DNA from 2 places in the Streptomyces sp. NPDC048295 genome. Region 2 is predicted to be linked to the other one. Evidence: riboswitches for the same ligand, from Rfam matches in the RefSeq annotation. Region 2 holds a riboswitch; the other holds the start of a gene.

Region 1 (10,177 bases), on a different contig from region 2:
CTCGGCGGTGACCCGGCCACCGATCCTGACCCCCTTCGCCCAGTCGGGCAAAGGCACCTCGGGGAGCGTGAACAGCGTGTGGGTACCGGGGATCGGCGAACCGAGAAAGACGGAGAAGACCAGCCGCACACCGACGACGAACAGCCCGATCCGGATGAACGCCCCGTACGAACGTGCCCACGGCGCGTCCGTGCGGCGCACCGCCACGACGTAACCGGCCACCCCCACCAGCAGTCCGAGCAGCAGCGGATTGGTGGTCCGGGACGCGGCGGTGGCGAGGCCGAGCGCCCACAGCCACCAGGCCCCTGCGGGCAGGGCGTTGCTCCGGTTCGCCTCGGGGGCGCGCAGCGGGCGGCTGCGCGCCAGGACGGCGGAGCCGGTCGGGGCGGTCATCCGCGGCGGCGGCGGGACTGCACGACCGCGGCGACGCCGAGAACGAGGACGGCGCCGACCCCGACGAGCACCCCGGCGGACGGGCCGGAGGAGCCGCCCGGGCCGGAGGAGGCGGCGGACCCGGCCGGTGCGGACGGGGCGGAGGCGGACGGGGATGTGGCGGGCGTGCCCTGCCCGTCGCCGGAGACCTGCTCGCCGCAGCCGGAGGCCGGGTAGCCGGTGATCGCGCAGAGCATCGCGTCGCTGCTGTACCGCAGCGGCTTCGCCACCGAGGCGAGCGCCTCCGCGGCGCTCGCGTCGGGGTCCACCCGCGCGCACGCGGTGCGCGGCGTGGGCGGTGTCTCACCGGCCGGGGCGTCCGCGGCCGTGCCCGGGTCGATGACGAGCGCGATCCGCTTGGTGCCGTCCTCGGCCGGGGTGTCCGCGCATATCTTCGTGAAGTCGGGGGCGCGGCGCGGCTTCGCCGAGTCCTGGGAGTCCTCGCTCACCGAGAACCGGAAACCCTGCACCGCCCCGTCGTCCGGCCGGACCAGGGACGGGCCCTGGGTGGCGTACGTCCAGCCGGAGCCGGAGCTCTCCCAGTACGACCAGTACCGGTAGCCGGCCGCCTGGGCCGGTCCGGCGCCGAGCACGGCCAGGACGGCGCCCAGGACCACCAGCAGCGCGGTGGCCCGTCCCGCGCGCCTCACGGCTGCCTGTTCTTGCGGCGGCCGCTGATCAGGAAGAACGCGATCGCGGCGAGGACGAGGCCGATGCCGATGTACCACCACACGCCGCCGATCACGTCGTCGCCGCTGTGGACCTGGTCCTTCTCGGTGGCCTCGTACCCGGTGTCGGCGGACGGGTCGGGCGTCACGACGGCGGCGGGCTCGGGGCCGGCCGCGTTCAGCCGGGCGACCAGGTCGACGCCGCCGAAGTCCCGGGCGTCGTCGCCGGTCGAGTGGGCGGCCAGGATCAGCTGGGCGTAGGCGGCGGGGCCGCTCCCGGCGGCCCAGTCCGCGGAGTTCTTCTTCAGCCAGCCGATGGCCCCGGCCGCCTTGTCCTGGTGGCCGGAGGCGGACAGGGCGACGACCGCGTCGGCGGTGTTGCCGAAGTCGGGCTGCGGGGTGGTGTCGGTGGCACCGGGCATCGGCGCCAGGTCCAGGTGGTTGCTGCCGGCGAGGGCGCCGACGAGGTAGTGGGCACCGTTCTGGGCGGCCTGCTCGGGCGTGAGGCCGGAGCCCGGGTGGCAGCTGGGCGCCTTGCCCGCGGCGTTGTTCCCGACGGCCATCGCCTTGCCCATCGTGCCGAGCACGGCGGCCGCGGTGGCGTCCGCGTTCGCGGCGAGCTTCCCCTTCTTGTCGGGCTGGTACGCGAAGGCGCCGCCGTCCTTGCCGCCGCACGGGATCGCGAGCGCGAGCAGCGGGTCGTAGGGGGTCTTCCCACCGGGGGTGGTGATGTCGGCGAGCCGCTGCCCCTGCCGGGCGAGGGCGCCGATCACCAGGGAGGTGGAGTTGGCGTCGCTGGGCGTGCCGGCGGTGTAGCCCCAGCCGCCGTCCTCGTTCTGCACGGACTTCAGCCAGCGCACCGAGTTGTTCACGGTCTCCCGGTGCCCGCCGACCTCGACCAGCGCCTGGGCGGCGGCCGCGGTGGCATTGGTGTCCCGCACCGTCTTCGCGTCGCACGGCGCGGAGACATCGGGCCGGAACGCGGCGTAGGAGCCGTCGGCGCACTGCTGGGAGACCAGCCAGTCCACCGACTTCGCGGCCGGGGTGACCCCTTCCAGCCGCTGGGCGAGGAACGACATCGACTGCCGCCACACCCCGTCGTAGGTGGGGTCCTTCGTGCCGTACAGCCCGGCGGGCAGTGCGGCGGACGGCGAGGGCGAGGGGGACGGCGCTGCGACCGCGACCGGCGCTGCGGCCGAGCAGAGCACGGCGGCGGTGGCGGCGAGCGTTGCTGCGCTGCGGCGTACGGTCATGGCGGGCGGGGCCTCTCCTGCGGGGTGAACCGGGCACAGGCACGCTCAGGCACCAGGCTCCGGCTCCGTATACCTCGACGGTGCCGACCTCCGGTGGGTCCGGTGGTCCGAGCCGGTCACGACCGCGGACAGGGCATTCCGACTCACCGTCTGCGACGACGGCTCACGGCTGCGTGGTCAGTGCCGGATTCGCACCGGCTTCCCCCTGAACGGGCATGATGACGACCCGCACACTCTACCGGGCGGGCCCGGCCGGGCCCGGGGCGGCTTCGGCCCACCGACGGTGCGGAAACCCACTGGCGGGCAACGCCGGAAACCCACTGGCGAGTTCGGCCCCGAACGGACGACCATGTCCCGCATGAGTGATCAACCCGCACGCTGGACCCAGGCGACCGTCTACCCCGACATGTGGGCGGACCCGGACGACGACCCCCGCAACTCGGAAGGTGCCGGTCCGGACGGCGAGCTCCCGACGCTCCAGGAGTACCTGCGCGACTACCGGCTGACCCTGAGGATGAAGTGCGAGGGCCTGGACGCGGAGCAGCTGGCCCGGCGCTCGGTCCCGCCGTCGACGCTGTCGCTGCTCGGCCTCCTGCGCCACCTCGCCGAGGTGGAACGGGACTGGCGCAACTGGATCACCGACGGTGAGCCGCTGCCCAAGCTGTACGGCAGACGTGACGCGGACTTCGACGGAGCCGTCGCCGATCAGGCCGTGGTCGACGCCGCCTACGCCGATCTGGAGCGTGAGCAGGCCGCGACCGACGCCGCACTGGCCGGCCACGCGGACCTGGGCGAGCGGCTGGGGAAGGACAGCGTCTCCGTCCGGTCGCTGCTGGTGCACAGGATCGAGGAGTACGCCCGGCACTGCGGGCAGGCCGACCTGCTGCGCGAGTGCATCGACGGACGGGTGGGCCAGTGAGGCCCGGCCGGTGAGCTGAAGGGTGCGGGGCGGGGCGGCCCGCCCCGCACTCACACCGCCGTGTACCTCACCGGCTCGCTGCCCGGCACCGCCTCCGCGCGCCCGAGCTTCACCAGCCGCCGCAGATGCGCCTCCGCCTCCGAGACGGCGATGTTCCTGGAGCCGTGCGGGATCTGCTCCCAGGGCCGGTTCCACTCCATCCGCTCGGCCAGCTCCCACGGCGTCAGCGGCTGTGCCAGCAGACCCAGCAGCCCGGTCAGCCGCTCCTCGTGATGGCCGATGAGCTCCTGCACGCGTCCCGCCGCATCGGTGAAGGCGTACTGATGGGCGGGCAGCACCTCGGCGGCCCCGAGCCTGCCGATCCGCTCCAGCGAGTCCAGGTAGTCACCGAGGGGATCGCCGACCGTCGCGTCGTCCGGGTCCTCGTACAGCCCGATGTGCGGACTGATCCCCGGCAGCAGATGGTCACCCGAGAAGAGCCGCCCACGGCCCGGCAGGTTCCCCGGATGCTCCTCCTCCAGATGCAGGCACACATGCCCCGGCGTGTGCCCCGGCGTCCAGATCGCCCGCAGCCTGCGCCCCGCCAGATCGAGCAGCTCACCGGGGACGATCTCCCGGTCCGGCAGCGCGGCCCGCAGCCCCGGCAGCGCCCGCGCCCGCCCTCCGCCGGCCGCGGCGGCCCGCAACGGCGCGAGGTGCTCCTCGGGCGCGCCGACCGCGGTGAGCTTGGCCGCGAGGTACGCCAGCCAGGTACCGGGCCGGGACTCCCGGGTACGCCGCACGATCGCGGTGTCCGCCGCGTGCATGGCGATCCAGGCCCCGGAGGCATCGCGCACCTGCCCGGAGAGCCCGTGGTGGTCGGGGTGGTGGTGGGTGATGACCACCCCGTGGATGTCCGCCACCCCCGTACCGACGGCGGCGAGCCCGGCGCCGAGCGTGTCCCACGCCTCGGGGTCGTCCCACCCGGTGTCGATCAGGACCGGCCCCCGGTCGGTGTCCAGGACGTGCACGAGGGTATGGCCGAGCGGATTGTCCGGGATGGGCACCTTGATGCTGTGCACGCCCCCGCCGTGGTCGGTCACCTGCGTCATGAGGTCCCCATCTCTCCAGACAACGTGCGGAATTGCGGCTCCGGTGCGTCGCCCCCACTGTAACGAGAACTTGTTCCAGTAGTAGCCCTGGTCGACCATCTGGTCCGGGCCATGGGCTCGGCCTTTCGTGGGGCGGCGGTGTCCCGCGCGACGCCGAAGCCGTCCGCGTGCATGTCGAACGGTGTCGCGGACGTGGACTCCTGGAACTGGAACTGGTATCAGTTCTGACACGGAGTCAGATGCCGGGTCGGATACTGAGCCGGGCAACGCGCCGGGCCGCGGGAGGCAGCAGTCATGACCGAGCTTGTCGAACACGGAAAACTGTTCATCGGCGGGGAGTTGGTCGATCCGCTGGGCCGGGACACCATCGAGGTCGTCTCGCCGCACACCGAAGAGGTCATCGGCCGGGTGCCGCACGCGAGTGAGGCGGATGTGGACCGGGCCGTCGAGGCCGGGCGGCGGGCGTTCGACGCGGGGCCCTGGGCGCGGATGGGCCTGGACGAGCGGATCGCGGTGGTGACCAGGATCAAGGACGGCTTCGCCGTGCGGTACGAGGAGATCGCCCGGGTCATCAGCTCGGAGAACGGCACCCCGTACACGTCGAGCGTCATGGTGCAGGCGCTCGCCGCGATGATGGTGTGGGACGCGGCGATCACCGTCGCCCGCGACTTCCCGTACGAGGAGCGGCGGGCCGGGGCGCTCGGGCCGCTGCTGGTGCGCCGGGAGCCGGTCGGGGTGGTCGCGGCCGTGGTGCCGTGGAACGTTCCGCAGTTCACCGCCGCCGCCAAGCTCGCGCCCGCCCTGCTGGCCGGCTGCTCCGCCGTGCTCAAGGTCTCGCCCGAGTCCCCGCTGGACGCCTACATCCTGGCCGAGATCGCCGCCGAGGCCGGGCTGCCGGAGGGGGTGCTGTCGATCCTTCCGGCCGACCGGGAGGTCAGCGAGTACCTGGTCGGGCACCCCGGCGTCGACAAGGTGTCGTTCACCGGCTCCGTGGCCGCCGGGCGCCGGGTGATGGAGGTCGCCTCGCGCAACCTCACCCGGGTCACCCTGGAGCTGGGCGGCAAGTCCGCCGCGGTCATCCTGCCGGACGCCGATCTGGACGCCGCCGTGGCGGGCATCGTCCCCTTCGCCTGGATGATCAACGGCCAGGCGTGCGTGGCCCAGACCCGCATCCTCGTCCCGCGCTCCCGTTACGACGAGACGGCCGAGGCGTTCGCCGCGGCGGCCGGTGCGCTGAAGGTCGGCGACCCGCTCGACCCCGCCACCGAACTCGGCCCGCTGGTCGCGCAGCGCCAGCAGCGGCGTTCGCTCGACTACATCCGGATCGGGCAGGACGAAGGCGCCAAGATCCTCACCGGCGGCGGCCGTCCGGCTTCCCAGGAGCGGGGCTGGTACGTCGAGCCGACCCTCTTCGGTGACGTCGACAACTCCATGCGCATCGCCCGCGAGGAGATCTTCGGCCCCGTCATCTGCCTGCTGCCGTACGGCGACGAGGACGAGGCCGTACGGATCGCCAACGACTCCGACTACGGCCTCAGCGGCAGCGTCTGGACCGCCGACACCGAACGCGGCATCGACATCGCCCGCCGGGTCAGGACCGGTACGTACAGCGTGAACACCTTCAGTCTCGACATGCTCGGCCCGTTCGGCGGGTACAAGAACTCAGGTCTGGGGCGGGAGTTCGGCCCCGAGGGGTACGGCGAGTACTTCGAGCACAAGATGATCCACCTGCCGGCCGGATACGAGGGGGCGTGATGGGGGACCGCTGGGCCGTGGAGGTCGACCGGGGGATCTGCATCGGCTCCGGGATGTGCCTGAACCACGCACCGGGCCGCTTCGCCCTGGACTCCGCCCGGCAGTCGCGCCCGGTGGTCCCGGAGACCGACGCCGACGAGCAGGTCCTCACGGCGGCCGAGGGCTGCCCGGTCGAGGCGATCACGATCACGCTGACCGGCTCGGGGGAGGTCGTCTTCCCGCCGGAGGACTAGGGCGCTTCGTCCGGACCGGGCCGGTCCCCGCGAGCGAGCCCGGCGTGATCCGGACGAAAGGCCCTGGGCGGCGGGCCGGGCGGTCCCGGCGGCATGCGCCGGCCCGGCTACTCCCTTGACCTCAACCAGACTTGAGGTCCTACGGTCGCCACGTCCTGATGATTTTTTGGAAGGAATGGCATGAGCGGCGCGATCAGGGAGTACACGCACGAGGAGTTGGCCGGCCAGCCCATTGGGGCCTGGACCGGTGAGACGTGTCGGTTGGTGGTCGGGGCCATCCGTGCCGAGTTGGCGACGGAGGACCTCACACAGCCGCACTGGTGGACGCTGAACCACGTGGCCAGGGATCCGGGGAAGTGGACCCGCCCGGCACTGACCGCGCGGCTGGAGAAGTACGACGAGCTCGGCCTCGGCTTCGACGGGGTCTTCGACGACCTCGTCGCCCGTCGATGGGTCACGGAGAGCGCCGGGGCCATGACGTTGACCGAGGCGGGAGAGGCCGGGCGGGTCCGGGCCAAGGAGCGGGTCTCGAAGGTGCAGGCGCAAGTGCACGAAGGCATCGACGCGGTCGACTTCGTGACGACGGTCAACGTGTTGCGCCGCATGGTCGCCAACCTGGGCGGCGACGGCAACCTGCCCGGTTAGGGGCCGGGGCTCCGTGGCCGGCCCGGCCGGTTACGGACCCGGTGAACACCCGGCAGCCAGGTCCGGCTGCCGGGTGGCCGGGGCCGCCACGGCCGGGCCGCCGTTAGGAGCGGGGCCCACCCGCGATCGCGGCATCGCGGGTCAACCCGATTGCGCGGCCCTGCTGTTGATGCCTTGGTGCCATGCGCGGGGGCGGCGGAGCGCCGGGGCGGCAGGGGGCGGAGATGTGTCGCAGGCGCTGCCTGGGCCGGGCCGGCCTCGATGTCACTGCTCCCGACCGGGTGTGGCGGAGGGGGTGGAGCGAGTCCGGCCCTCCGGTGACCAGGGCGTCGGCCCAGGGCGTGAACAAGAGGTGCGGTCAACGCCTGAAGCCTGAAACGGTCGCCGCAGTGCTCGGTGACAACGGGTTCGCCGACGTCAACGGGCGCTTCCAGGACGGCAAGGGGCCGTGCCTGGTCACCGTCGACGGCGTGGACCAGGCACGCTGAAGCAGGACCGCGAGCACGCCCTCCGGTCGCCGGCCGAGCTCCGCGCCGAGGTTCCGGCCGGGTGCGGAACCGAGGTGCGTGCCCCGGCCGCCGCTCCGTGCGGGGCAGCCGGCCGCGGATCGGTTCGAGCACCGGCGGGACGACCGGGGCGAGTTCGGCGGGGCGCAGCGTACGCCGTCCCCCGGTGGGGTGTGCCGGGATGGCTCCCATGTGCCTGAAATTATCCAGATGTTTCTTGTCGGAATTTATACGTGTGTGGTACAGGCGAATGCGTCGCAATGGTCGTGGGCGGCGAGTGCTCGCAGTTCGCGCGAAAGGCGCGAAATGCCTTGATGCAGCCCCTCGTTCGGTCAAATGACAGGTACGGAATGTTCAACCTCTGACCAAGATTTTCTTGGTGGAGGGATTCGCGGTGCCTGTCGGGTGTCGATCCGCTGTGCTTCTGAGCTGGGAATGTGACTGCAAGTGGTCGCGCAATGGCTCCCGGTGTCACTTTCTCGTCCCTGTTTCCGTGCTGTTTCCGGGCGTACCGTCTCAACAGATTGTTGACCAAGATCCACATCCCTGCGGAATGCGGGAGATGCGGGTTAATTCGGCATGCCCTCATTCGTCATGTCTCAAAGGAGAAGACGTGCCCGCATCGGAACCGGCCGCGCAGGCGCAGGGCCGGCTTTCTCCTCGTGCCGGGCTGGTGCGGCTGCGCGTACCACTGCGCGGCATCGCTCAGGTCGTACTCGTTTCCAGCCCGTGGTCCGGACTGCTGTTCGCGGTCGCCCTGTTCGTCGGTGGATGGCGTCCCGGCGTGTTCGGCCTGCTCGGTGCCGTCGCGTCCACCGGGGCGGCGGTCCTGCTGGGTGCCGACCGGAAGGGCGTGGGGCAGGGGCTCCAGGGCTACTGCGGTTGTCTCACCGGCATCGCCCTCGTCGTCCGGCTCGGGGCCTCGTGGCAGACCGCGGTGCTGGCCGTGCTCGGGGCGGCGGTCTGCGCGGTGCTGAGCGGCGCCGCGGGCCGGCTGCTCACCCCGCTCGGGCTGCCCGTGCTGACGGCCCCCTACTGCCTGGTCGTCAGCGCCCTGACGATCGCTCTGCCGCACGGCCCGGTCACCGCGGGCGCCGCCGCCCGTGTCCCCGGGTTCACCGAACTGACGGCCGCCGAGGCGGGGCGTGCGTTCTGCGACGGCATCGGCCAGATCTTCTTCCTCGACAAGTGGTACGCGGGCCTGATCGTGCTGGCCGGGATCTTCGTGGCCTCCCGGGCCGCGGCCCTCGCGGCGATGGGCGCCAGCGCCGTGTCACTCGTGACGGCCTGTGCGGCCGGACTGCCCGTCGGTTCGATCACCGAGGGGCTCTACGGCTACAACGCGGTGCTCTGCGCGATCGCGCTGACGGCCGTCTTCCTGACCCCCACCCCCTGGACCGCCGGGTACGCCGCGCTCGCCGCCGTGGCCTCGGTCCCCTTCGCCGCTGCCTGGGAAGCCTTCGCCCAGTCGTCCGGCACAACCCCCTTCACCTGGCCGTTCACCGTGACGACCTGGCTCTTCCTGGCGGCGGTTCCGGCTCTGGACCGTCCCGGGCTCTCCTTCGGACACGCATCTTCGAGAAAGCAGACGTGACGTCATGAACCTCGCACCGCGGGAAATCGACAAGCTCCATGTCTACGTGGTCGCGGACCTGGCCCGCCGCCGCCGCGACCGGGGAACCAAGCTCAACTACAGCGAAGCCGCCGCCCTGATCACCGAGGCCGTCCTGGAGGCCGCCCGCGACGGCCACACCGTCGCCGAGTGCATGGAGCTGGGCCGCAGGGTCGTCACAGGCGACGACGTGATGCCCGGCGTACGGGAGATGCTCACCGTCCTCCAGGTCGAGACCGCCTTCGTCGACGGGACGAAGCTGGTCACCTGCCACGACCCGATCAGCGCCTGAGAGACCGAGGAGACACAGATGTCGGGCGGAGCCCACTACCTCTACGGGGACGACCCCGTGGAGATCAACGCCAACCGGGCCAGGACCAGGCTCACCGTCGCCAACACCGGTGACCGTGCCGTCCAGATCGGTTCCCACTACCACTTCTTCGAGATCAACCGCGCACTGCGGTTCGACCGCGAGGCCGCCTACGGCATGCGCCTGGACATCCCCTCCGGGACCGCCGTGCGCTTCGAGCCCGGCGACACCCGCGAGGTGGACCTGTGCGCCTTCGCCGGCACCGGCCGGCTCAACGGCTTCGCCGGACTCGTCAACGGGGGCCTGTCCGCCCCGGACACCCGGCGCGACGCGCTCCGCCGCGCCGCGGAACTCGGCTTCGTACAGCCCGGGTCCGCAACCGAGAAGAACGAAGAGGAGCGCAACTGATGGCGATCATCCCGCGCAAGCAGTACACGGATCTGTTCGGCCCCACGGTGGGAGACCGGTTCCACCTGGCCGACACCAATCTGATCGTCGAGGTCGAGTACGACCACAACGCCGGCTCCTACGGCGAAGAGGCCGTCTACGGCGGCGGCAAGGCCATCCGCGACGGCATGGCCCAGGACCCGTCCGCCCTCAACCGCGAGGGCGCCCTGGACCTGGTCATCACCAATGTCGTGGTCCTCGACCCGGTCCTCGGCGTGGTCAAGGGCGACATCGGGGTCCGCGGCGGCCTGATCGTCGGCGTCGGCAAGGCCGGGAACCCGCACCTCCAGAGCGGCGTGGACCCCA
Region 2 (10,177 bases):
GTGGTGACGGCGACCGCGTCGATGTCCCGCAGGCGCCGTCTTGCCCCGCCCCCGCCCCGGCCAGGGCCCGGGACACGACCGGGGACGGAGTGCGCGGGTGGTCACCTGGCCGATGCCCGATCGTGGCCGGACAGTAGAGTTCGGCTGCGTCATCCCCCGAACACCGAGGTACCGGCCGTGACTCTCGCTCCACCCGAACAACCCGTCCCACCTGCGGTGACCGTCGTGGGAATCGGCGCCGACGGATGGGCGGGACTGACCGACGCGGCGCGCGCGGAGCTCGTCGGAGCGCAGGTCCTCATCGGCGGTGCGCGGCAGCTGGCCCTGCTCCCGCCGTCCTGCCGGGGCCAACGGGTGCCATGGCCCTCGCCGTTGCGGCCCGCCGTCCCCGGCCTGCTCGCCGCACACGCCGGCAGCAGGATCGCCGTACTCGCCAGCGGCGACCCGATGTTCTACGGCATCGGCCGGGCCCTCACCGAGGTACTGGGCGCCGGTGTGCCGAGGATCCTGCCCCACCCGTCGTCCGTGTCCTACGCCTGTGCCCGGATCGGCTGGCCCCTGGAGGACACCGAGGTCGTCACCCTGGTCGGCCGCCCCGCCGCCCGGCTGGCCGCCGCGCTGCACGACGGCCGGCGGGTACTGGTCCTCAGCGCCGACGCCGGCACCCCGGCCGCGGTGGCCGGACTGCTGCGCGAACAGGGCTTCGGCCCGAGCCGGCTGCGCGTGCTCGAACAGCTCGGCGGAGCGGACGAGGCATGCGCGGAGGGCACCGCGGACCACTGGCCGCACCCACCCGGCGACCCGCTGAACGTCATCGCGATCGACTGCCGGCGCACGCCCGGAGCACTGCGCCTCGGCGCCGTCCCGGGCCTCCCCGACGAGGCGTACGAACACGACGGCCAGCTCACCAAGCGGCACATCCGTGCCGCGACCCTCGGGGTGCTCGCCCCCGCCCCCGGCGAACTCCTCTGGGACATCGGCGGAGGCTCGGGATCCATCGCGATCGAATGGATGCGCAGCCACCCGTCCTGCCGCGCGATCACCGTGGAACGCGACCCGGAGCGGGCCGGACGCATCGAGCGCAACGCGGGCCGCCTCGGCGTACCGGCACTGCGTGTGGTCACCGGCCGGGCCCCCGGCGGCCTGGCCGGACTGCCCGCGCCCGACGCCGTGTTCATCGGCGGCGGACTGACCGCGCCCGGACTCCTCGACACCTGCTGGGACGCCCTGCCGCCCGGCGGACGGCTGGTCGCCAACACGGTCACGCTGGAGTCCGAGGCGCTGCTCGCCGGAGCACACCGCGGGTACGGCGGCGAACTGGTCCGGCTCGCCGTGGCGCACGCCGTACCGGTCGGCGGCTTCACCGGCTGGCGGCAGGCCATGCCGGTCACCCAGTGGTCCGTACGCAAACCCTCGATCAGCACCGATGCGGAAAGCTCAGCAGAAGAGCCCGCGCAACACCCAGGAGACAACAGATGACCGTGTACTTCATCGGCGCGGGCCCGGGGGCCGCCGACCTGATCACCGTGCGCGGCGCCCGCACGCTCGCCTCCTGCCAGGTGTGCCTGTACGCGGGCAGCCTGGTGCCCCGGGAACTGCTCGCCGAATGCCCCCCGAACGCCCGTCTGGTGGACACCGCGCAGCTCGACATCGACCAGATCACCGCCGAGCTGACGGCGGCGCACCGGGCCGGCCACGACGTGGCCCGGCTGCACTCGGGCGACCCCTCGGTGTTCAGCGCGGTCAACGAGCAGATGCGCCGGCTCGACGAGGCCCAGGTGCCCTACGAAGTGGTCCCCGGCGTGCCCGCGTTCGCGGCCGCCGCGGCGGCGCTCAAGCGGGAGCTGACCGTGCCGACCGTCGGCCAGACCGTCATCCTGACCCGGATCGCCCACCGCGCGACCGCGATGCCGAAGGGCGAGGACCTGGCCACACTGGGCCGTAGCGGCGCCCTGATCGTGCTGCACCTCGCCGCCCGGTACGCGGACCGCGTCGTCGAGGAACTCGTGCCGCACTACGGGGCCGACTGCCCGGCCGCCGTCGTGGCGATGGCCTCACGCCCGGACGAAATCGTCCTGCGCGGAACCCTCGGCACCATCGCCGGGCAGGTGGAGGCGGCGGGTGTGATCCGTACCGCCGTCATCATGGTCGGCCGCACCCTGGGAGCCGAGCAGTTCCGCGACAGCCACCTCTACTCGCCCGGACGCGAACGCCACGTCTGCTGACGGAGCCACCGCAACGGCCGGGCGGCCGGTCAGCGCACGCCGCTGCGCCCGACGACCACGCCCGCCCGGTCGATGCAGACGACGTCGACGGCGACCGGCGCACCCCGCAGCACCGACAGCGCCTGGTCCCGCGCCGCCACGGCCACCAGGTCCCCGAGCGGAACACCCCGCGCGAGACACAGCCGGAGCGCCGCGAGACCCGTGTTCGCGACCGCGACCTCGGCCGCCAGGGCCTCGTCCGCACCGCCCCGCCGGGCCAGTTCGGCCAGGAAGGGCTTGTCGACCTGGGACCGCGCGGAGTGCAGATCGAGGTGTCCGACCGCGAGCTTCGACAGTTTCGCGAACCCGCCGCAGACCGTCAGCCGGTCCACCGGGTGACGGCGTACGTACTTCAGCACCGCGCCCGCGAAGTCCCCCATGTCGAGCAGCGCGAGCTCCGGCAGCCCGTACTCGGCCACCACGGTCCTCTCCGAGGTGGAACCCGTGCACCCCGCCACGTGGGTGTGCCCGGCGGCACGGGCCACGTCCACACCCCGCCGGATCGAGTCGATCCACGCCGAGCAGGAGTACGGCACCACGACGCCGGTCGTGCCGAGGATCGACAGACCGCCCAGGATGCCGAGGCGCGGGTTCCAGGTGGAGCGGGCGATCTCCTCGCCGTCGTCCACCGACACGGTCACCTCGACGTCCCCCGCACCCCGGTGCTCCGCGGCGACCCGCGCGATGTGGTCGCGGAGCATCTGCCGCGGCACGGGATTGATCGCGGGTTCCCCGACGTCGAGCGGCAGCCCGGGAAGGGTGACGGTGCCGACGCCGGGCCCGGCCCGGAACACCACGCCCGAGCCCGGCGGCAGCGGCCGTACGGTCACCCGGACCAGGGCGCCGTGCGTCACATCGGGGTCGTCGCCCGCGTCCTTGACCACCCCGGCCGTCGCCCGCCCCTCGGCCAGCTCCTCCACCGCCAGCGCGAAAGCGGGCGTCTGCCCCTTGGGTAGGGTGATCGTCACCGGGTCGGGGAAGTCGCCCGTCAGCAGGGCCGTGTACGCGGCGGTCGCCGCCGCGGTCGCACACGCGCCGGTGGTCCAGCCGGACCGCAGTCCGGTGTGCTTCAGCTGGGCGCTGCGCCCGCCCTCAGTCTCACCCATGGATGGATCCGATGCATGTACTCGTACTCGGCGGCACGACGGAGGCCCGTCGCCTCGCCGAGTTGCTGGTGGAAGTGCTCCCGGCCGGAGCCGGGCTGACGAGTTCGCTCGCCGGACGTGTCTCCGGCCCGAGGCTCCCGCCGGGCGAGGTCCGCATCGGTGGCTTCGGGGGAGCCGACGGGCTCGCCGCATGGCTGCGCACGCACCAGGTGGACGCGCTCATCGACGCCACCCATCCTTTCGCCGGGACGATCAGTTTCAACGCGGCCGCGGCCGCCGCTGCCGCCCATGTTCCCCTGCTCGCCGTGCGCCGGCCCGGGTGGGTGCCCGGCAGGGGCGACGACTGGCATGCGGCCGGTTCCCTCGCCGAGGCCGCGGCGGCCCTGCCCGCGCTGGGGCGGCGTGTGTTCCTCACGACGGGGCGCATGGGGCTGGCCGCCTTCGCCGGCCTGGACGAGCTGTGGTTCCTGATGCGTTCGGTGGACGCCCCCGAACCGCCGTGCCCCGCCAGGATGGAAGTCCTGCTCGACCGGGGCCCGTTCACCCTGGACGGAGAGCGCGAGCTGATCCGCCGTCATCGCATCGACGTCGTCGTCACGAAGGACAGCGGAGGCGCCGCCACAGCACCCAAGCTCACCGCCGCGCGCGAGGCGCGGATTCCGGTGGTGGTGGTGCGGCGGCCGCCCGTGCCCGAGGGCGTCGAGGTCGTCGAAGGCCCGGAACCCGTCGTGGAGTGGCTCCGCGCGCACATCCTCCACCACGGGTAGCGCCGGCCGCCCTGGCTCAGGCCTCCGGATAGCGGCGCGGCGTCCACACGATCTGCCGCCCGTCGCCGCGCTCGACCCAGCGGGTCTGCGAGGACCCGACGAGCAGGATCGTGCGCATGTCGACCTCGGCGGGGTCGAGATCGCCCAGCCGCACGGTCCGCACGCTCTCGGCGGGCCCGCCGACATCCCGGCCGAGGACCACGGGTGTGTCCGGCGAGCGGTGTTCGAGCAGCAGGTCACGGGCCTTGCCGACCTGCCAGGTCCGGCTGCGCGACCCGGGGTTGTACAGCGCGAGCACCAGATCCGCCGTCGCCGCCGCGCGCAGCCGCTCCGCGATCACCTCCCACGGCTTGAGCCGGTCCGAGAGCGATATCGTCGCGTAGTCGTGGCCCAGCGGCGCACCCGCCCGGGCCGCGGCGGCGTTGGCCGCCGTCACCCCCGGCAGCACCCGCACCGGCACCTGCGCGTACTCGTCCTGCGAGGCCACCTCCAGGACGGCCGTCGCCATGGCGAAGACCCCGGGGTCGCCGCCGGACACCACGGCCACCCGCCGCCCGCGCCGGGCCAGGTCGAGGGCGAACTCGGCACGCTCCGACTCCACCTTGTTGTCCGAGCCGTGGCGCACCTGCCCCGGCCGGACCGGCACCCGGTCCAGATAGGTGGTGTAGCCGACCAGGTCGTCGGCGGCGGCCAGCGCCCCACGCGTCTCGGGGGTCAGCCACAGCGGCCCGGCCGGTCCGGTGCCGACCACGGCCACCTCGCCGCCCTCCGGGGCGCGTTCGGGACGCGCCGCCCCCACCCTGCTGGGCAGGACCGCGACCGCGAAGTACGGCACCGAATCGGCGTCCACCCCGGTCAGCTCGCCCACGCGCTCCCCGGCCATCGTGGCGCGCTCCACGTAACGCGCCTCGGGCAGCAGCCCGGACGCCTCGAAGGCGCGGCGCACGGCGGGAAACGTACGTCCCAGCTTCATGACCACGGCGGCGTCGGTGGCGGCGAGACGGGCGGTCAGCTCCTCCTCGGGCAGGGTGCCGGGCAGGATGGTCAGCACCTCCTCGCCCTCGACGAGCGGGGTCCCGAGCCGCGCGGCCGCCGCGCTCACCGAGGTGACGCCCGGGATCACTTCGGTCGGATAGCGGTCGGCGAGCCGCTTGTGCATGTGCATGTACGAGCCGTAGAAGAGCGGGTCGCCCTCGGCCAACACCGCGACCGTGCGACCGGCGTCCAGATGTACCGCCAGACGGGCCGCCGCCTCGGCGTAGAACTCCTCCATCGCCCCCCGGTACCCGCCGGGGTGGTCCGTGGTCTCCGTCGTGACGGGGTAGACCAGCTGCTCCTCGACATGGTCGGCACGGATGTGCTTCGCCGCGATGGACCGGGCGATGGACCGTCCGTGCCGGGCGCTGTGGTACGCCACGACATCGGCCTCGGCGATGATCTCCACCGCGCGTACGGTCATCAGAGCCGGATCGCCGGGGCCGAGCCCGACCCCGTACAGCCGGCCCGTCTTCTGCTCGCTCACGTCTACTCTTCCTCGCTGGCGATCGCGTTGAGGGCGGCGGCCGCGATGGCGCTGCCGCCGCGACGGCCTCGGACGATCAGATGCTCCAGCCCGGAGGGGTGCGCGGCCAGGGCGTCCTTGGACTCGGCTGCACCGATGAAGCCGACCGGCACACCGATGACCGCGGCGGGGCGCGGCGCGCCCTCCTCGATCATCTCCAGCAGCCGGAACAGCGCGGTCGGTGCGTTCCCGACGGCGACGACCGCGCCTTCCAACCGGTCGCGCCACAGCTCCAGGGCGGCTGCGCTGCGAGTGGTGCCCAACTCCTTCGCGAGCCCGGGCACCGCCGGGTCGGACAGGGTGCACACCACCTCGTTGTCCGCGGGCAGCCGCTTGCGGGTGACACCGCTGGCGACCATGGCCACATCGCACAGGATGGGTGCGCCGGCCCGCAGCGCGGCGCGGGCGCGGGCGACCGCGTCCGGGGTGAAAGCGAGATCACGGACGAGGTCGACCATCCCGCAGGCGTGGATCATGCGGACCGCGACCTGGCTCACATCGGCGGGCAGGCCTGCGAGATCCGCCTCCGCGCGGATCGTGGCGAAGGACTGGCGATAGATCGCCGGTCCGTCCTTCTCGTACTGGTGCACAGTGCTTTCGCTCTCTTCCTCGGGCGTGCGACGTCGGGTACAGGGGAGTGGGAGTACGGGGGTCAGCCGCGCGCGCGGCGGGCAGCGGCCACCGCCGCGGCGAGAGTGCCGGGGCTGTCGGGGACGCTCACGGGCGCGCCCCGCTCCTCGCCCCGCACGAGGGAGATCCGGTGTCCGTCCGGGGTGGCCACGACGTCGACCCACTCGCCGCGGGGATGCCCGCAGCGGCGTTCGCAGCCGGACCAGTACACCGGCAGCAGCCCCGCGCCCCCCACCGAGGCCGTCGCCTGGGCCCGCACATCGGCCAGCGACTTCGCACAGCCGGGCCGGCCGATACAGGCACCCACCCCGGTCCAGGGGGAGCCGGGGCCGACGACGAGACCGGTGGCCCCCAGCTCGTCCAGCGACCGGGCGGCCTGCCGCCGCTCCACCCCGGGTACGACGACCCCGCGCCACGGCGTCAGCCGCAACTCACCGACGCCCCGGTGGTGGGCCGTCTCCGTCAGCGACCGCCACTGCGCCGGGGCGATGCGCCCCAGGGGGATGCCGACCGACAGCGCGGCCGAGTCCTGCGGGCCCGTCACGACTCCGGGGGCGGGGCCGTCCGAGTCCGGCGGACAGGCACGGTCCTCGGTGGAGACGGTGCCGGGCCCCGCCTCCCGCAACCGTCGTACGACCTCTTCGAGGAGGGACCGGGCGCCGCCGGGCAGATCCGGTACACGCCAGGCGCCGGTGCCCGACGCCTGCTCCAGGAAGGTCTCGGCCGCCAGGAGGGCGGCCCGCGGCGCCCGTGCGCCGGGTATCCGTGCGGTGGCCGGGGCCGTGCCGATCCGCAGCAGCGCCGTTCCGTCGTCCTGCGCCAGCAGCGTCACATCGCCGCCCAGCGCGTCCACATCGCCACGGCCGTCGTCTAGCACGAACAAGAACCTGCCCGACAGCCCCGCCGTCCTCCCGCCCGCGCACAGCAGCACGTCCAGCTCGGACAGCCAGGGGCCGACGTCCCGCGCGCCCAGGCCGTCGAGCCCCGAGAGCGGTGACGCCACGATGTTGCGTATCCGCTCGTGGCGAGCGGAGGGCAACAGCCCGGCCTCGCCCAGCCGGTCGGCCAGTTCGGCTCCGCAGTCCGGACCCAGCCCGCGCAACTGGACATTGCCGCGCGAAGTGAGATGCAACTCACCATCGCCCAGACTCTCCGACAGCGCCCCCAGGGCCTTTGCCTGCACCGCCGTCAGCAGACCGCCGGGAACCCGGACACGGGCCAGCGAGCCGTCGTCCGCCCGGTGCAGCCGAAGCGTGCCGGGGCAGGCGTCACCGCGGTCCCGGGCAGACGCGTCTCCCGGCGGTGAAGGCGAAGTGGCAGGTCGGGGCATGGCGGCGAGCATACCGACCATCCGACCGGATCCGTATGTCCTCCATCGGTTGACCGGCCCTTACTATGCCTACTGACGAGCCATCCGGCACGTCGTCGCCACAGACGGCGACAGGGGAGGAAGTCCGGTGCGATTCCGGCACGGTCCCGCCACTGTGAGCCCGGCCACGGCCTGGCAAGTCAGGAACTCCCTTCCCCGAACACTCGAACCCGTTCGAGCAGGGGAGCCTCATTCCGACACCGCCCGGGGCGTGGACACCCCGAGGAAGGCCCGACGCCGCATGATCCTGCTCCTGTCGACGTCCGACACCGACCTGCTCAGTGCCCGCGCCTCGGACGGCCCGGTCCCCTACCGCTACGCCAACCCCTCCCGGCTCCCGCTCCAGGACCTGTCCCAGCTGCTCGACGGCGTCGACCTGGTCGTCGTACGCCTCCTCGGCGGCGTACGCGCCTGGCAGGACGGTCTCGACCAAGTGCTCGCCACCGGACGCCCCGTCGTCGTCCTCACCGGCGAACAGGCCCCCGACGCCCAGCTGATGGCCGCCTCGACCGTTCCCATCGGCATCGCCGCGGAGGCCCACGCCTATCTGGCCCACGGCGGTCCCGCCAACCTGGACCAGCTCGCCCGCTTCCTCTCCGACACCGTGCTGCTCACCGGCCACGGCTTCGCACCGCCCGCCCCGGCACCCTCCTGGGGCCCGCTGGAGCGCACCCCCCGGCGCACCGACGGCCCGGTCGTCGCCGTGCTCTACTACCGCGCCCACCACATGAGCGGCAACACCGCGTTCGTCGAGGCGCTCTGCCGCGCCGTCGAGGACGCGGGCGCCCGCGCGCTGCCGCTGTACGTCGCCTCGCTGCGCACCCCCGAGGCCGAACTCATCGAAGAGCTGCGCGCCGCCGACGCGATCGTGACCACGGTCCTCGCCGCGGGCGGCACCCGGCCCGCCGAGGCCTCGGCCGGCGGCGACGACGAATCCTGGGACGCGGGCGTCCTCAGCGGCCTCGACGTACCCATCCTCCAGGCCCTCTGCCTCACCGGTTCACGCACCGACTGGGAGGACAACGACGAGGGCGTCTCCCCGCTGGACGCCGCCAGCCAGATCGCGGTCCCCGAGTTCGACGGCCGCCTGATCACCGTGCCGTTCTCGTTCAAGGAGATCGACGAGGACGGCCTGCCCGCGTACGTCGCCGACACCGAGCGCGCCGCCCGTGTCGCCGGGATCGCCGTGCGTCACGCCCGGCTGCGCCACATCCCGGCCGCCGAGAAGCGGATCGCGCTCGTCCTGTCCGCGTACCCGACCAAGCACTCCCGGATCGGCAACGCGGTCGGCCTCGACACCCCGGCCAGCGCCGTCGCCCTGCTGCGCCGACTCCGCGCCGAGGGATACGACTTCGGTACGCGGGAAGTCCCCGGCCTCGCGTCGGGCGACGGCGACGAGCTGATCCGCGCGCTGATCGAGGCGGGCGGCCACGACCAGGAGTGGCTCACCGAGGAGCAGCTGGCCCGCAACCCGGTCCGCATCCCGGCCGCCGACTACCGGCGCTGGTACGCGACCCTCCCGGCCGAGCTCCGCGAAGCCGTCGAGCGGCACTGGGGCCCCGCCCCGGGCGAGATGTTCGTGGACCGGTCGGGCAACCCGGACGGCGACATCGTGCTCGCTGCCCTGCGCCACGGCAATCTGCTCATCCTCATCCAGCCGCCGCGCGGCTTCGGCGAGAACCCGATCGCGATCTATCACGACCCCGATCTGCCGCCCTCGCACCACTACCTGGCCGCCTACCGCTGGATCGCGGCCCGGGCCGACGACAACGGCTTCGGCGCCGACGCGATGATCCACCTCGGCAAGCACGGCAACCTGGAGTGGCTGCCCGGCAAGAACGCCGGCCTCTCCGCATCCTGCGGCCCCGACGCGGCCCTCGGCGACCTCCCGCTGGTCTACCCGTTCCTGGTCAACGACCCGGGCGAGGGGACACAGGCCAAGCGGCGCGTCCACGCCACCCTCGTGGACCACCTGGTGCCGCCGATGGCACGTGCCGAAAGCTACGGGGACATCGCCCGCCTCGAACAACTCCTGGACGAGCACGCCCAGATCGCGGCGATGGACCCGGCGAAGCTCCCGGCGATCCGCGCCCAGATCTGGACCCTGATCCAGGCCGCCAAGCTCGATCACGACCTGGGACTCGAGGACCGTCCGGAGGACGAGGGCTTCGACGAGTTCATCATGCACCTCGACGGTTGGCTCTGTGAGATCAAGGACGCCCAGATCCGCGACGGCCTGCACGTCCTGGGCGGCGCCCCGGCAGGTGCCGACCGGGTCAACCTCGTCCTCGCGATCCTGCGCGCCCGCCAGATCTGGGGCGGCACGGCCTCCCTGCCGGGCCTGCGCGAGGCCCTGGGGCTCGACGAGTCCGCCGCGACCCGCGTCACCGCCGACGAGACCGAGGAGCGGGCCCGCGCCCTGGTCCAGGCGATGGAGGACGCGGGCTGGTCCCCGGACGCCGTCGCCGAGGTGGCCGCCG

What was found. A riboswitch is a leader RNA that binds a small molecule or an ion and turns the genes downstream of it on or off. The one in region 2 is predicted to bind cobalamin.
Region 1: it holds a riboswitch for cobalamin, as region 2 does, so the genes downstream of both, AB0D53_RS13410 (prenyltransferase/squalene oxidase repeat-containing protein) here and cobN (cobaltochelatase subunit CobN) in region 2, are expected to answer to the same signal.

What each region holds. Positions count from the first base shown of each region.
Region 1 is NZ_JBEZLL010000007.1:253,483-263,659, reverse strand. It holds gene AB0D53_RS13420 (energy-coupling factor transporter transmembrane protein EcfT) at 1-393, opposite strand, end outside; gene AB0D53_RS13415 (SCO2322 family protein) at 390-1,082, opposite strand; gene AB0D53_RS13410 (prenyltransferase/squalene oxidase repeat-containing protein) at 1,079-2,353, opposite strand; cobalamin riboswitch at 2,463-2,598, opposite strand; gene AB0D53_RS13405 (DinB family protein) at 2,712-3,272, shown strand; gene AB0D53_RS13400 (MBL fold metallo-hydrolase) at 3,323-4,363, opposite strand; gene AB0D53_RS13395 (aldehyde dehydrogenase) at 4,658-6,118, shown strand; gene AB0D53_RS13390 (ferredoxin) at 6,118-6,351, shown strand; gene AB0D53_RS13385 (MarR family transcriptional regulator) at 6,532-6,996, shown strand; gene AB0D53_RS13380 (urea transporter) at 8,116-9,096, shown strand; gene AB0D53_RS13375 (urease subunit gamma) at 9,101-9,406, shown strand; gene AB0D53_RS13370 (urease subunit beta) at 9,425-9,832, shown strand; gene ureC (urease subunit alpha) at 9,832-10,177, shown strand, end outside.
Region 2 is NZ_JBEZLL010000016.1:47,395-57,571, forward strand. It holds partial or broken gene AB0D53_RS23400 (hypothetical protein) at 1-32, opposite strand, end outside; gene cbiE (precorrin-6y C5,15-methyltransferase (decarboxylating) subunit CbiE) at 178-1,479, shown strand; gene cobM (precorrin-4 C(11)-methyltransferase) at 1,476-2,225, shown strand; gene AB0D53_RS23415 (cobalt-precorrin-5B (C(1))-methyltransferase) at 2,255-3,370, opposite strand; gene AB0D53_RS23420 (cobalt-precorrin-6A reductase) at 3,382-4,137, shown strand; gene AB0D53_RS23425 (precorrin-2 C(20)-methyltransferase) at 4,154-5,659, opposite strand; gene AB0D53_RS23430 (precorrin-8X methylmutase) at 5,662-6,288, opposite strand; gene cobG (precorrin-3B synthase) at 6,351-7,670, opposite strand; adenosylcobalamin (AdoCbl) riboswitch at 7,771-7,851, shown strand; gene cobN (cobaltochelatase subunit CobN) at 7,939-10,177, shown strand, end outside.